One region of the Arthrobacter sp. 01L42 genome, then DNA from elsewhere that is predicted to be linked to it. Evidence: predicted binding sites of a transcription regulator. Region 1 holds the regulator's gene; the other holds the start of a gene.
What was found. Region 1 encodes LexA, which represses DNA repair genes until DNA is damaged. Its sites were predicted from a motif close to TCGAACANNTGTTCGA; they were not measured.
Positions count from the first base shown of each region.

Region 2: a site for LexA is predicted at 2,701-2,716, ahead of AC1DN2_RS19595 (LexA family protein). Genes of this name have one in related genera too.

Region 1 is NZ_JBFTSL010000004.1:181,497-189,047, forward strand. It holds gene hflX (GTPase HflX) at 1-720, shown strand, start outside; gene AC1DN2_RS05120 (ATP-dependent DNA helicase) at 713-2,869, shown strand; gene lexA (transcriptional repressor LexA) at 2,982-3,731, opposite strand; gene AC1DN2_RS05130 (LysM peptidoglycan-binding domain-containing protein) at 4,264-4,668, shown strand; gene AC1DN2_RS05135 (histidinol-phosphate transaminase) at 4,737-5,855, shown strand; gene hisB (imidazoleglycerol-phosphate dehydratase HisB) at 5,927-6,553, shown strand; gene hisH (imidazole glycerol phosphate synthase subunit HisH) at 6,550-7,299, shown strand; gene AC1DN2_RS05150 (hypothetical protein) at 7,300-7,458, shown strand; gene priA (bifunctional 1-(5-phosphoribosyl)-5-((5-phosphoribosylamino)methylideneamino)imidazole-4-carboxamide isomerase/phosphoribosylanthranilate isomerase PriA) at 7,500-7,551, shown strand, end outside.
Region 2 is NZ_JBFTSL010000027.1:52,043-59,593, reverse strand. It holds gene AC1DN2_RS19610 (DUF3846 domain-containing protein) at 19-369, opposite strand; gene AC1DN2_RS19605 (hypothetical protein) at 447-875, opposite strand; gene AC1DN2_RS19600 (helicase associated domain-containing protein) at 1,723-2,379, shown strand; gene AC1DN2_RS19595 (LexA family protein) at 2,730-3,161, shown strand; gene AC1DN2_RS19590 (Y-family DNA polymerase) at 3,172-4,452, shown strand; gene AC1DN2_RS19585 (hypothetical protein) at 4,491-4,826, shown strand; gene AC1DN2_RS19580 (hypothetical protein) at 4,889-5,197, shown strand; gene AC1DN2_RS19575 (hypothetical protein) at 5,242-5,526, shown strand; gene AC1DN2_RS19570 (ATP-dependent DNA ligase) at 5,513-6,556, shown strand; gene AC1DN2_RS19565 (hypothetical protein) at 6,629-7,183, shown strand; gene AC1DN2_RS19560 (type III restriction-modification system endonuclease) at 7,299-7,551, opposite strand, start outside.

The sequences.
Region 1 (7,551 bases):
ATGAAGCCTGCCCGGGAAACGAAGCGCGCCAACCGCCGTCGTAATGCCGTGCCCTCCGTCGCGATCGCCGGGTACACCAACGCCGGGAAGTCCTCGCTGCTGAACCGGCTGACCGACGCAGGGGTGCTGGTGGAAAACGCCCTGTTCGCCACCCTGGACCCCACCGTCCGCAAGGCCGAAACCGCTGACGGGCTGGGATACACCCTGGCCGACACCGTGGGCTTTGTCCGTTCCCTGCCCACCCAGCTCGTGGAGGCATTCCGCTCCACGCTGGAAGAGGTCGCCGACTCTGACCTGATCCTGCATGTCGTGGACGTCTCGCACCCGGATCCGGAAGGCCAGATCGCGGCTGTCCGGACGGTCTTCAGCGAAGTCGACGCGCGCAAGGTTCCGGAAATCATTGTCCTGAACAAGGCCGACGCCGCTGACCCGTTCGTGGTCGAACGGCTCAAGCAGCGCGAGCCGCGCCACGTGGTGGTCTCGGCCCGCACCGGCGAAGGCATTCCGGAACTGCTCAAGGCCATCAGTGACGGCATTCCGCGGCCCAGCGTGAAGCTTGAACTGCTCATCCCGTACAACCGCGGGGATCTGATTAGCAAGCTCCACGAGAGCGACGCCGAGATCCTCAGCCTCGACCACGAGGAAACCGGGACCCGTGCCGTGGTGATGGTGCGTGAAGGACTCGCCGCCGAACTGGATCCCTTCATCAGCAATGACTGAGGCTGCGGTGACCAGGACCGACGCCGATCCAGCTGACGCCGAACCAGCCGACGCCGAACCAGCTGACGCTGGGCCGGCCGACGCCGACGCCGACACCGGCGCCGGTTCGGTTGCCGGCGCGGCCGGCGAGGAGTTTGTTGTTAAGCTGCTCGACCGTGCCGTGTCCGGCATGGGCGGGCAGAGCCGCGATGGCCAGCACGAAATGGCCCGGCAGGTGGCGCGCGCGATAGACAGCGGCGATCACCTGCTGGTCCAGGCCGGCACCGGCACCGGCAAGTCGCTGGCCTACCTGATTCCGCTGATCGCGCATTCGCTGACCAGCAACAAACCCACCCTGGTCTCCACCGCCACCCTGGCACTGCAAACGCAGATTGTGGGCCGGGACCTGCCCAGGCTGCTCAAGACCATCACCCCTGCCCTGGAGCGGCCCGTCAAGGTCGCCCTGGTCAAGGGCCGGTCCAACTACGTCTGCCGGCACAAACTCGAGGGCGGCTTCCCGTCCGAAGAACCTTCCGAGGGACAGCTGTTTTCCCTCGGCGAGGACACGTCCGTGCCGCACTTCGCCGCCGCACTTGGCGGGCCGTCCTCCCAGCTGGGCAAGGAAGTTGTCCGGCTGCGCGAATGGGCCGAGGAGACCGCCACGGGGGACCGCGACGAGCTCATGCCGGGCGTCACGGACCGGGCCTGGCGCCAGGTCTCGGTCACCTCCATGGAGTGCCTCGGCGCGCAGAAATGCCCGCTCGCGGCCGAATGCTTCAGCGAACTGGCACGGCAGAACGCCGCCGATGCCGACGTCGTGGTCACCAACCACGCCATGCTCGCCGTCAGTGCCTTCGAAGGCCTGGCGGTGCTGCCCGAGTACGACGTCGTCGTGGTGGATGAAGCACACGAACTTCAGGACCGCGTCACGGGCGCGGTCTCGGGCCAGCTCTCCGTGGCGATGGTGCACGCCGCCGCGTCCGGGGCCCGGAAGCACACGGGCATCACCGTGGATGCGCTGAACAATGCCGCCGCCCACCTGGAGCTCGCCATCGACGGCGTCCCCAGCGGGCTGATGCCCAACGGCCTGAACAGCGAGCAGCTGGACTGCATCGACCAACTGCGCGACGCGTGCCGCGCCGCCCTGTCCGATTCCAAGGGGGACAGCTCCGTGTCGGCGGACGGCGGACGGCAGCTGGCCCGCTCGCGCCTCATGGTCATCCTGGAGCTCTGTGAACGCCTCCTGGCCGCGCGCGAAAACCGCGAAGTCGTGTGGTTCTCCCGCAACAGCAGCTTCGACCCGGCGCAGGGCTACTCCCAGCCGGACGAGAGCGCGCCGGCGTTGATCAACGTTGCCCCGCTGAGCGTCGCAGGGCGGTTGCGCGAGGGCCTGTTCGCGGACCACACCGTCATCCTGACCTCGGCCACACTGACCATCGGCGCTGCCTTCGAACCCGCCGCCGGCGGCCTGGGCCTGGTTGGCAACGGCGCCCCGAGCTGGACCGGCGTCGACGTCGGCTCCCCGTTCGACTACCCGAAGCAGGGCATCCTCTACGTAGCCCGGCACCTACCCAAACCCGGCCGCGGAACGTCCCCCGAGGCCCTGGACGAACTCGAGAAGCTGATCCGCGCCTCCGGCGGAGGCGCCCTGTGCCTGTTCTCCTCGCGGCGCGCCGCAGAGGAAGCAGCCGAGGCCATGCGGCCCCGGCTGGGCCTCAGCATCCTGTGCCAGGGGGAGTCGACCATGACGGCGCTCGTGCGGCAGTTTGCCGACGAACCTGACACGTGTTTGTTCGGCACCATGTCCCTCTGGCAGGGCGTCGACGTCCCTGGCGTGTCCTGCCGGCTGGTGGTCATCGACCGGATTCCCTTCCCGCGGCCGGACGACCCGCTGATGACGGCACGTTCGCGGGCCGTGGCCCAGTCCGGCGGCAATGGCTTCATGGCCGTCTCGGCCACGCACGCCGCCATCCGCCTCGCGCAGGGCGCCGGACGGCTGATCCGCTCGACCTCGGATAGGGGCGTGGTGGCAGTGCTGGATTCGCGGCTCTCCACAGAGCGTTACGGCGGCTTCCTGCGCGCCGCGCTGCCGCCGTTCTGGCCCACCACCGATTCATCGATAGCCATGGCAGCCCTGAAGCGCCTGGCGAAAGACTCCGCGAAAGCTTAAGTCCCAAACCGGGGCCGTCACCCTGCGCCGGAAATCCGCCGCGGGGTGGCCGCTAGGAACTGGCAGCATGCCCCGGATGGCTAAGGGGAGCGCAGTTTAGAGTGAGCGCAGTTTAGAGGGAGCGCAGTACCGATACGACCTTGCCCATGATGACGGCGTGGTCGCCCAGGATGGGCTCGTACTGGGTGTTTTGCGGCAACAGCCACGTGTGGCCGTCCCGCTGGCGGAAGGTCTTGACCGTGGCTTCGTCGTCCAGCAGGGCGGCAACGATATCGCCGTTCACGGCATCACCCTGGCGGCGGACAACCACCCAGTCGCCGTCGCAGATGGCGGCGTCGATCATCGAGTCGCCGGCCACCTTGAGCATGAAGAGTTCGCCATGGCCCACGAGTTGGCGGGGCAGCGGCATGACGTCCTCCACCACCTGGTCCGCGAGGATCGGCCCGCCGGCGGCGATGCGTCCGACGAACGGCACCATTGCCGTGTCAGTGGCGCTGGCGAGCTCGGTTACCGACAGGCCGCCTACGGCCCGCAAGGGGCTGGACTTCTCGATACCAGATATCGGCGTGGCCCCCTCGTCCAGGGTCAGCGGCATGAGCACTTCCATGGCCCGGGGCCGCTTCGGATCACGCCGCAGGTAGCCGAGCTTTTCCAGTTGGGAGAGCTGGTGGGTCACGCTCGACAGGCTGGCGAGACCGACGGTGTCTCCGATTTCGCGCATGGACGGCGGGTAGCCCTTGTCCGTGACGGACCGCTGGATGGTCTCCAGGATTTTCTTTTGCCGGACGGTGAGGCTCTTGGGGGCCCGGGCGGGCTGCGGGCTCCGTGGGGTGGCCCTGCCGCCGGTGGCTTGTGCTGCCATGTTCGCCAACGCCTTTCCGTTCCGCCCGGCTGCCGTGGCTGCTGTCACCGGGAACTTCCGGCCTGAAATGTCAGACCCTGCTGATCAACTACGAATGAATTCCCACTTTTAGTTCGAAAGTGGGAGTTCGAAAGTGGTTGTCCTGTCCCTCAAAAATAGGCCAGCCGCAGACCTTTTTCAAACATTTGTTCTAGCGAGTCTCGACATCGTTCGTTAGTAAGTGCTAAAACAGAACCAGCAAGATTCGAATATGTGTTCGATTCCAACGATCTGGGTTCGCAGACAATGTTCGGTTCTATGTTCGAAGGTTCGGCCGGTTGGCGGCGAGTACGTGAGTACGCCGGGCGGCAACTTATGGTCCAGGAGGGCTCAGTTCATGTCAGTTTCAAGCGCGTTTGACGGCACTAACATTCAGGGCGTCACGACCCGCCACCGTGGTGTTGGTCCGGGTGGCGCAGTGGATCGCCGCAGCATCGGACACGGCAGCATCGGACACGGCGGCCTCGCCCAAAGCGGTTCCAGTCACGGCAACGTGTACCCGCTCAACGCCAGGCGCCGCGGCTCCGCGCAGTCGCGGGCGCAGCAAGGAGCCGCCGCCGCGGTTTCCGGCGGCCGGACCAAGCAGCCGCCGCTTCGGCTCACCCGGCGCGGACGCTTCGTCTTTTTCGGCGTCCCCCTGATTCTGCTGGCGGCGTTCATCCTGTCCTTCAGCGGATTCCTCAACGCTCCCGCGAAAGCGGCAGATTCCGCAGACCAGCTCTCGGTGACGCCGACCGTATCCGTCACAGTCCAACCGGGGGAGTCCCTCTGGGCCATTGCCGGGTCGGTGGCCCCGGAGCGCGATCCCCGCGATGTTGTGGCCGATATCGTGCAGTTGAACAATCTGGACGCCGCGCGTGTGATGCCGGGCCAGCAACTGTTTGTTCCGTCCAAGTAGCCACCCCCGGGTGCCGTCGCGGGCGTCACAGTTTCAGCGCCCGTCCCGCTACCACTTAAACTGGTCACGTGACTGACCAGCTTGAGCGCCTCAACCGACTGCCCCTCCGAACCAATCTGCGTGGCCTGCGTCCGTATGGCGCGCCGCAGCTGGACGTCCCCATCCTGCTCAACGTCAACGAGAACACCCATGGGGTCCCGGCCGATGTCCGCGCCGCGATTACCGAAGCCGTGAGCGCCGCCGCTGCCGGGCTGAACCGCTATCCGGACCGCGAATTCACCGAATTGCGCGAAGCCCTCGCCGAATACCTTGGCCATGGGCTGGACGCGGAGAACATCTGGGCCGCGAATGGTTCCAACGAAGTCCTTCAGCAAATCCTCCAGGCCTTCGGGGGCCCTGGCCGGACGGCCCTCGGGTTCCCTCCCACGTATTCGATGTACCCGCTGCTGGCCTCCGGCACGGATACGGAGTACGTCGTCGGGGCCCGCGCGTCCGACTATGGGCTCAGTGCGGAATCAGCGGCACAGCAAGTCCGCGAGCTTCAGCCCAACATTGTCTTCCTCTGTTCCCCGAACAACCCGACCGGCACGGGGCTGGGCCTTGATGTGGTCGAGGCAGTCTATGACGCCGGCGAGGCCAGCCAGACCATCGTGATCGTCGACGAGGCCTATCACGAGTTCGCCCACGACGGCACGCCCAGTGCCCTCACCCTGCTGCCTGGCCGGGAGCGGCTCATCGTCTCGCGCACCATGAGCAAGGCCTTCGCCCTCGCGGGTGCGCGGCTCGGCTACATGGCCGCGGCCCCGGAGGTCGCGGATGCCCTGCGCCTGGTCCGTCTCCCGTACCACCTCTCCGCTATCACCCAGGCTGCGGCCCTGGCTGCCCTGCGCCACCGGGAGGCGCTCATGGCGGACGTCGAGGACATCAAGCGCCAGCGCGACCGGATCGTGTCGGAACTGACGCGGTTGGGCTTGACCCCGGCCGCGTCTGATTCCAACTACGTGTTCTTCGGCGGCCTCGAGAACCCCCATGAGGTTTGGCAGCGCATGCTGGACGCCGGTGTCCTCATCCGCGACGTCGGTATTCCGGGGCACCTGCGCGTCACCGCCGGCACTGAGACAGAAACCACAGCCTTCCTGGAGGCACTTGAACTCATCCTGGCCGGCTCCGCAAAGCCGCAGGCCTAGACTTGGTGGGGAGCCCAATCGTCCCCGCCAGATTGCCCAACACCCTGCCTTCTTCCAAAGGACACATCTACATGAGCACCACCGGATCCACCGCCGCCGAGGGCCGGACCGCACGCATGGAACGGACCACCAGCGAGTCCTCGGTCCTGGTCGAGATCAACCTGGACGGCACCGGCGTTTCAGACATCAGCACGTCGGTCCCGTTCTACGACCACATGCTGACGGCCCTCAGCAAGCACTCCTTGATCGACATGACCGTCAAGGCCACCGGCGACACCCACATCGATGTCCACCACACTGTCGAGGACGTGGCCATCACTTTCGGCGAGGTTCTGCGGACCGCCCTGGGCAACAAAGCCGGGATCCGCCGCTTTGGCGAGGCGACCGTTCCCCTCGATGAGGCCCTCGCGCAAGCTGTCGTGGACGTCTCCGGCCGTCCCTACCTGGTCCACGCCGGCGAGCCGGCAGGCCAGGAATACCACCTGATCGGCGGCCACTTTACGGGCTCCCTGACCCGCCACGTCTTCGAGGCGATCACCCTTCACGCCGGGATCTGCCTGCACATGAACGTCACTGCCGGGCGTGACCCCCACCACATCGTCGAGGCCCAGTTCAAGGCCTTTGCCCGTGCCCTGCGCGCAGCCGTCGAGCCGGATCCCCGCGTCGAGGGCATCCCGTCGACAAAAGGTGCTTTGTGACCGGCCCGGTGCTCCGCGACGGGGCCATCATCGACCCCGCCGCCGCGGCCAAGCCGGTCTCCCCGCAGGGAAAGCCCACAGTTACGGTGCTGGACTACGGCTCCGGGAATGTCCGGTCCGCCGTCCGCGCGCTGGAGCGGGCCGGCGCCGAAGTCATCCTCAGCTCCAAGCCTGAGGATGTCCTCAATGCCGACGGCCTCGTCGTCCCCGGTGTCGGCGCCTTCGAAACCGTCATGCGCGAACTCAAGGCCGTTGACGCCATCCGCATGATCGGCCGCCGTGTCGCCGGAGGCCGCCCCGTGCTGGCCATCTGCGTCGGGCTCCAAGTGCTGTTCGAGGCCGGCGTCGAACACGGCACCGAAGCCGAGGGCATGGGGGAGTGGCCCGGCAAGGTGGAACTGTTGCCTGCCGACGTCGTGCCCCACATGGGCTGGAACACCGTCGCCGTCCCCGAAGGGTCCAGGCTCTTCGCCGGGGTTGAGGACGAGCGCTTCTACTTCGTGCACTCCTACGGTGTCCAGAAGTGGGACTTCGACGTCATCCAGCCGCGGATGGCTGCGCCGCTGGTGACCTGGTCCGACCACGGTGCCCCGTTCATCGCGGCCGTGGAAAACGGCCCGCTGTGTGCCACCCAGTTCCACCCGGAGAAGTCCGGCGACGCCGGCGCCCGGCTGCTGCGCAACTGGGTCCAGAGCCTGCGCCCCGCAGCCCCGGACCGTACCGCAGCCCCGGAAGGGACCGCCTAGATGTGGTCCCTGGTGCTCATGGGCGTGGCCGGCCTGCTGGTTGGCGGCGGGATCTCCTTCCGCCAGCAGAAAAGTCCGCTCTGGGTGCAGATCGTTTTCTACATCCTCGCCGGCATGTCACTGCTGGCCGCCTACCTCCTGACCCTGCCGGCGTCCTGACCGCCCCTCCCCACCACCATCCCCAAGCTGAGGACTCCACGATGACCACCGAAACCCCGCTGCCCGTACTCGAGCTCCTGCCCGCCGTCGACG
Region 2 (7,551 bases), on a different contig from region 1:
TCGGCCACCGCTGGGGTGTCAGCTCACCGGCTGGTGCAGCCCGAACAACTGCTGTGCGAGGTCGATCAATTCCCCGGGCACGTCGGCCTCGCCGCCGTCATCCGACTCCCCCAGGAACACGACATTCCCGCAGTAGACATCGGCCAGCACCCCGGTTTCTTCAAGCACCAGCAGCGCGGCGCGGCGGTTAGGGGCAAGGTTCAGGATTTTGCCTTCCTCGTTCAGGTACAAGTGCCACTCATCCCCGCTCACGGCTTCGATATTTCCGGCCACGAGGGCTTGCAGGTTCTCCAGTGATGCGTCGATGGTTTCGACCCGGGCCGGTTCGTGTCCGTCGGCGGGAATGATCAGGGCGGTGCAGGTGCTCATCAGGGGTTGTCCTCTCAAGTGGTTCGGTGGGGTCCGGCGCCCCGCCGTCATCGGCGGGGCACCGGCTGTGACTCTGGTTAGGCGGCGTTGACCGTGTAGGGCTGGCGGTAGCGGGAGGGCAATTCCGCGGCGGCTTCCGGGAGGTCGTCCGGGCCGTGGGCCTGTCCGTTCTTCCACGAGAAGAACGCCTGTTCGGTGATCGCTTCCCACTGCCGGGCCTTGGTCCGGTAGAACGTGCAGCTGACGTCTCCCTCGCAGTACGTGGCGACGCCGAAGAGGTTGCCGATGCTGTCAGCGGTCCGCGTGGCCGCGACCATGACGTAGGGCCACTGGCCCAGGTCCCAGCCGTCACAGCCCCAGCTGGGGATGACGGCCCAGCCTTCGGCTTCGATGAGTTCCATCCAGTCGTACCCGCCGTTCATGTGGTAATCGCCCAGCACGGTCACTCCGTCGATGGCTTCCCCGGTGTCCTTGGTGGTCACCGTCTTCGTGGTTACTGCGTTCATGGTGTTGCTCCTTCTTGTCCGAGAAGTTGGGGTGAGTGGGGCGGCTTAGGTGACCGGCCAGCGTCCCTGCTCCCCCGTTGTTTTTTTGTTGCTGGCAAGCTTGCTTGCTCGGCGGCCGACGGAGGCCTGTCTACCGCAGGCAAGGGGAAGGAAATTCCCGGAGGAAATCAGCGACGCAGGAGCGCCGGAGGGACATTTCCTGCACCGCAGGCCCCGACGAAGGAGGGGCTAGACGGGCTGGAGCGGACGCCTAGAATCCGCAGGACAGCAACACAAAAACGTCGTAGACGTAGACAGGGCCGGGATCACCGGAGCCCTGCGACGGCGAACCTGGACCCAACAGCCGGCCGCGCCAGCGGACGCCCCATAACTGGTTGGAGCGCAGCGGAGGCCAGGGGCCTTGATACGGTGGACGGGTCCCGTCAGTCACAGCGCACTCCTGTCCCGAGTGGCACTCCTTGCGGGGCATAGACTCCCGAACCTGGAGGACTACCGGAATGGGCCTCAGAAGCTTCTTTCAGCGGAAACCAGCCCTTGGATCATCTGCGACGCCGTCCCCCGCGAATCAGACTCAAGGCCAGTTCCTGTCACCCGAGGACCTGGCTGATCTGGAAGCGGCGTGGGCCGACCTCGCGGCGGCCGCCGAGGCATCGGAAATGACGAATTTTCATGCTTGCACCCGCACAGGGAGGTCCTGGACCGAAGATCCGGCAGCGGTCAGGGCGGCAGCGGCAACTCTGCGGGAGTTCCCGGCGCTGGAGGACCAGCCGCCACAGTAGCTGTCACAGGGCCGCGCCTGCCATGGCAGGGCACGCCTGCCAGGAGCCGTGGCAGGATGGGGTCCATTATGGACAGGCCGTTACGGCGCGCTCCGGACGCGGAATGGGTGCTGATGTACCGGCTCGGACTGAGCCGGCAACGTATCGCTGCCCTGGTGCGCGCTGAGCCGGCTGCTGTTGGATACCACCTGGTTATCGCCCGCCGCCTGGACCCGGGTCTCGAGGCCGAGCATCAGGCTGCCGCTGGCGCCGCCCCAATTCCTTATCCCTCCCCCAAAGACCTCGCCCGCATGGAAGAGGTCATCGCTTGGGTCTCGGCCGAAGGCCGGCAGCCCAACGGCCGTTCCGCAGACCGGGACGAACGCTCCATGGCGCGATGGCTCTCCCGACGCCGGCGCGAAGCAGCCGATGGCGCCCTCGACCCCGCCTACAGCGCCGGTCTCGCCCAGGTGCCCGGGTGGTCGGGCGGCCGCAGGCAATCTGAAGACGAATCCCGCTGGCACGACCGACTCGCCCAGCTCGCGGTCTACCGCGAGGAGGGCAACGACTGGCCTCGCCACGGGAAGGCCGATTCAGAACGGGAACATACCCTCGGGGTGTGGATCCACACCCAGCGGTACAAGCGCCGCCGCGGCGAACTCGACCTTCTGAGGGTCAAGCTCCTGGACGATGCAGCTCCCGGGTGGCAGACCGGGCGAACCCGTGGCCGCCCCCCACGGCGGTGACCGGAAGGTCACGTCTCCAGCGGCCAGGAAGTCAGGCCCGCTAGTAGACTTACATCGGCTCTCCAGTCCCCCCAGCTTGGAGAGCCGGGAGCCTCTGCGCTTGAGTCCTGGACTCGCGCGGAGGCTTTCCTCATAAGCCCAACAGAAACCACGTTGTGGCCAAGCAGCAAACGACCCCACCAGGTTGTGCCCACTGGGGGCAGGTGGAGCCCTCCGCACAGCTCAGAGCTGTCCCCATTGGCGTACAACCCGTCCCGTTGAAATGCCCAGCCATGACCCTCGATGGTTCTTTTGTCGGCCCGCACCAGTAGACTGAATGAATCGAACATATATTCGAATAAAGGTGTGTTGTGGGCGTTGTTGTCGGTCCTCGTGTGATAGATGCGGGCATGTCGTTGTTGTCGGTGCTGATCTCGCCGGTCCCCGTCGCGGCCGGGTATCCCTCGCCGGCGCAGGACTACTTTGATGGCCGGATTGACCTGAATGAGCACCTGATCAAGGACATCACCAGCACCTACGTCGTGCGGGTGTCCGGGGACTCGATGGAAGGCGCCGGCATCAGCGACGGCGATGAACTGATCGTGAACCGGGCCCTGGAACCCAAAGACGGGTCCGTGGTCATCGCGGTTCTGGACGGGGAGCTGACCATCAAGCGGCTGCGGATCACGGGAAGCGGGGTCGTGCTGCAGGCGGAGAATCCGGCGTACCCGGATATCCGGGTCCCGTCGGTCGCGGATCTGGTCATCTGGGGCGTCGCGACCCGCTGCCTGCATCATGTCTAAGCCCGCTTTAATGCGGTACATGCCGCAGATCGCGCACGTGGATGTGAACTGCTTCTACGCGTCGGCCGAGCGTGCGTTCAACCCGTCCCTGGAGGGTCGGCCCGTCGTGGTCCTGTCCAACAACGACGGCTGCGCCGTCACCCGGTCCCCCGAGGCCAAGGCCCTCGGCATCCCCATGGGAGAACCCTGGTTCAAACTCGCCCCGCGGGCCAAGGAATGGGGACTCGTTGCCCTGTCCAGCAACTACGAGCTCTACGGCGACATCAGTGCCCGGGTGATGGAACTGCTGGGCCGGTACTCGGCCTGGCTGGAGGTCTACAGCATCGACGAGGCGTTCCTCGGCGTCAAAGGCGCGCCGGGCGACCTGCTGGCCCTGGGCCGGACCATGAAGGCCGCCGTCAGGCGGAACGTCGGGGTTCCCGTCTGCGTCGGAATCGCCGCCACCAAGACCCTGGCGAAACTGGCCAACAAATGGGCCAAGAACAACCCGGCTTTCGACGGCGTCTGCCACTGGGACTCCGTGCCGGCCGCGGACCGGGAATCCCTGATGCGCCGCCTGTCCGTGATTGAGATCTGGGGTGTCGCCACGCGGTTGACCAAACGTCTGAACGCCCTGGGCATCCATTCCATCCTGGACCTGTCCCGGGCGGATCCGGTCATGATCCGGGACCGGTTCTCCGTGGTCATGATGCGCACCGTCCTGGAACTGCAGGGAACCCCGTGCATCCCGATGGAGGAAGAGCGGATCGGCCGGGACCAGCTCATCTTCTCCCGCTCCTTCGCCACGCCGATCACCACGGCGGCCGGGATGCGGCAGGTCCTGAGCGTTTACGGCCAGCAGGCCTCGGCGCGGCTGGCCAAGCACGGGCTCCAGGCCAAAGTCCTCACCGCGTTCGCCGGGACCTCGCACTTCAACCCGAAAGACACCGCCTACCCCTCGGTGTGCGTTCCGCTGCCGATGCCCACCGCGGACCCGGTCCTGCTGACAAGGGCGGCCCACGCCCTCCTCCCGCTCATCAACGAGGGCATCAGGTACGCCAGGGCCGGCATCATGGTCACCGATCTGCGGCCCACCGGCAATCAGGCACCGCTGGCCCTGTTCGAAAATCCGCACGAGGAACGCCGCGTCGGAGCGCTTCTGGAAGATGTGACCCGCCGGTACGGGCGCGGCTCGATCGGCCTCGGCCACGCCGGAATCCGGGGCGGGCCGGACTGGACCATGAAACGGGACATGCTATCCCCCCGCTACACCACCCACTGGGACGAACTCCCCCTCGTCAAAGCCGCCTAAACCACCCGCGCGACCGCACCACGAAAGAGCACCACTCCATGAGCACCATCGCCGACACCGCCCCGCAGACCCACGACACACTGGTCCGACTCGACGCGGCAGGCAAACCCCTGGCCATCCGGCACGACGGACGGATCTGGCTGGTCGATCCCGACACGGAATCCCGGCACTGGTTCGGAAGGGACGCCTGGTGGGACACCCGACGCACAGCAGCCGTAGGCAGCGGCGACCTGGTCAGTATCGAATACTGGCAAGTTCAGGTCCGCTCCGGGACCCATTCGGCCCTCCGGACCGCCACGCTCCGCCGGGAACCGCTCTCCACGCACTGGCTCCTGGAAAACATCAGCGATGCCGAAGAGGCACCCGAAAATTGAACCGCCAACCCATCAACGATCAGATGTGGGCAGGGATTCGGACGGAATTCACGCTGCCGCCCTTGGAACAGGTCCACCGCCGCCTCTCGGAGCTCATGGAGGACCCGGAACCGGTGATGCAGCAGCTCATCCGCGTATTCATCGACGACGGCACCTTCTGCCCGGGATTCCAGTTTCTTCCCGGCGGACAACTCCGCCCGCCGGTAGTTGTGCTCTTTGAGCGTGCGCTGGAGCTGCAGATCCCGCACAACTACTTCACGCTCTGGATGGTCACCCCCTCCAGGGACCTGGCCGGGTCCCGCCCCGTCGACCACCTGAAAGGCGACCCCGCTCCCCTGCTGCGCGCGCTGGAATCCTACCGCTGGCGCTAAAAACTAGCTCTTGACCGCGCCGGCGGGGTGGGTAGCGTTGGCCCATGGGAATCATCTACGACAACCCGGACCTCGCGGCCCTGACGCTGACCCGGCTCGCCGCGGAAGAATCCGAAGGACCCGGCGCCCTGGAAGGGCGCATGCTCGACTATCTGGACGGCCTGGAACAACGCAACGGCACCCCCTTCCTGGAGCTGGTGGCCATCATCCTCGCCCGGGTCCACTTCAAATCCCTGGACGACCTGGCCCGGGCCACCGGCGACGATTCGGCAGCATTGCTGGACGCCGCCGAGATAGAGGCGCTGGAAGGCCTCGATGGCGGTAGCTAGACCGCCGTCCGGGCCCGGGCTGCCGGCGGGCCTTGTCCTGCCACTGAAGGTGGCCCTGGCCCGGGCCATCACGAGGATGCCACCAGCTGATGCGTTGCCCGGGAGTCTGTCCTATGAGCCCAAATGGGACGGGTACCGCTGCGTCGCGATCCACGACGACCACGGGGTGACCCTGTGGTCCAGGCAGGGCAAGGAGCTCACTCGGTACTTCCCGGAACTCGTTGCGGCCATCGCATCCGCGGTGCCGCCCGGGTGCGTGATCGACGGGGAAGCCGTGATCTGGACACAAGGCCGGCTGGACTTCTCCGCACTGCAGCAGCGCCTCGGCGCCGGCCCGAAGACCCTACCCGGACTAGTCCGCGAGACACCCGCCAACTACGTCGCATTCGACCTCCTGGCCGTGGCCGGACACGATGCCCGGGAACTGGCGCTGTACCAAAGGCGGACACTCCTGGAAGAACTCGCCAGCACATGGCAACCTCCGCTGTCCCTCTCCCCCACAACCACCGATCCCGACGTGGCGGCCCGGTGGTTTGAAGAGCTTCCCCACACCGGGATCGAGGGGCTTCTCATTAAAAGAAACGACCAACCGTACGCCGGAGGGGTCAGGAACTGGCTGAAACTAAAGCACCGGGAAACGGTGGAGGTCGTCTGCGGGGCGGTCATCGGCCCGATCACCCAGCCGTCCGAGGTCGTGGCCGGCCTGATCCTGGACGGCGAACTGCGGATCGTGGGCCGGTCAACGCCGCTGAAGACAGCGGACGCCCGGAAACTGGCACAGTGGCTACAGCCGCCACGTGGCACGCACCCGTGGCCAACCATGGTGAAGGGCACCACGCTTGACGGGTTCAACCGCGACAAAGAACCCGTAGCACTGACCCTCGTGGCCCCGGTGGTCGTGGAAGTCTCCGCCGACACAGCCTGGTCCGGCCGGTCCTTCCGCCATCCCCTCCGTCTCGTCCGGGCAAGGCCCGAGCTGTCCCCAACAGACATCGGCCTGCCCGCCATGCTCCGGCCGGACATTCAATAGCATTCCTGTGGCTATTGTCAGGGGTCCCTGACACACTAACTGTCAGGATCACCTGACAGAAGAGGCGGGGCTATGGGCTGGATATCAACCGATAACGAACACGAAGGCTGGGCAGCCTGCGTGGCACCGGACGGGCGACTGTCCGCATCATCATCCGCCGACGGAATGCTCGTCAAGGGCATCACCGGGCACTACCCACCGGACAAGATGCTGCCCGACTACGAAGTAATCCCGGACAGTCAGATCATTGGCTGGCGCGGAGCCTGCGAATGCGGCTGGCGCGGCGAGCTGTGGGAACGGGTCACGTCGCCGGCTGCCGCCGACTTCAGCCGCCGTCGGGACTACGTTTCACCCGATGAATTCGCCAACGCTTCCGGCGAGGTCGAGGAGGCCATCCATGACGAGTGGAAAGCGCACATAGCCCCATCGGAAGCCACCGGCGGTGTGGAAGCGGCCGCCCGCGAATACAACCAGGCCGGACGTCGTCTGGATAAAGCCGTCGCAGCCGCAAAGGCGGCCGGGGCGTCCTGGGCGGACATAGGGCGCGCAGTAGGCATCAGCAGGCAGTCCGCGCACGAACGGTGGAACGACAGATTGAACCCCGGCTCATCCAGTGAGCAGGTCTGAGATTCCATCCGGGCGGAGTTCAGCAGCTAGAGCGTGATGCGCTGGGCGGTATTTCTGGTCCGCTGCTATATGGGACGATTCAGCTCACGAGCCCGCGTACTCGTGGTCCACTAACTCATTTGGACCCGTCCCCGACGAGCTGCATGAGCTTGCCATAGTCGGTCACAACGTCGTACGTCACGTTCTCATCATGCTTGCGGTTTAGCTCGGCGAAGAACTTGCGGGCGCATTCGATCTTCGCTTCCTCAACTCCCCGAAGCTGCATCGAGGACAGCGAGCCCTTGGTCTCAGCGACAAAGTAGACGTGCCTGACCGCGCCCTCCTGGAACGCGATGGCCCAGTCCGGGTTATAGTCGCCGACCGGAGTC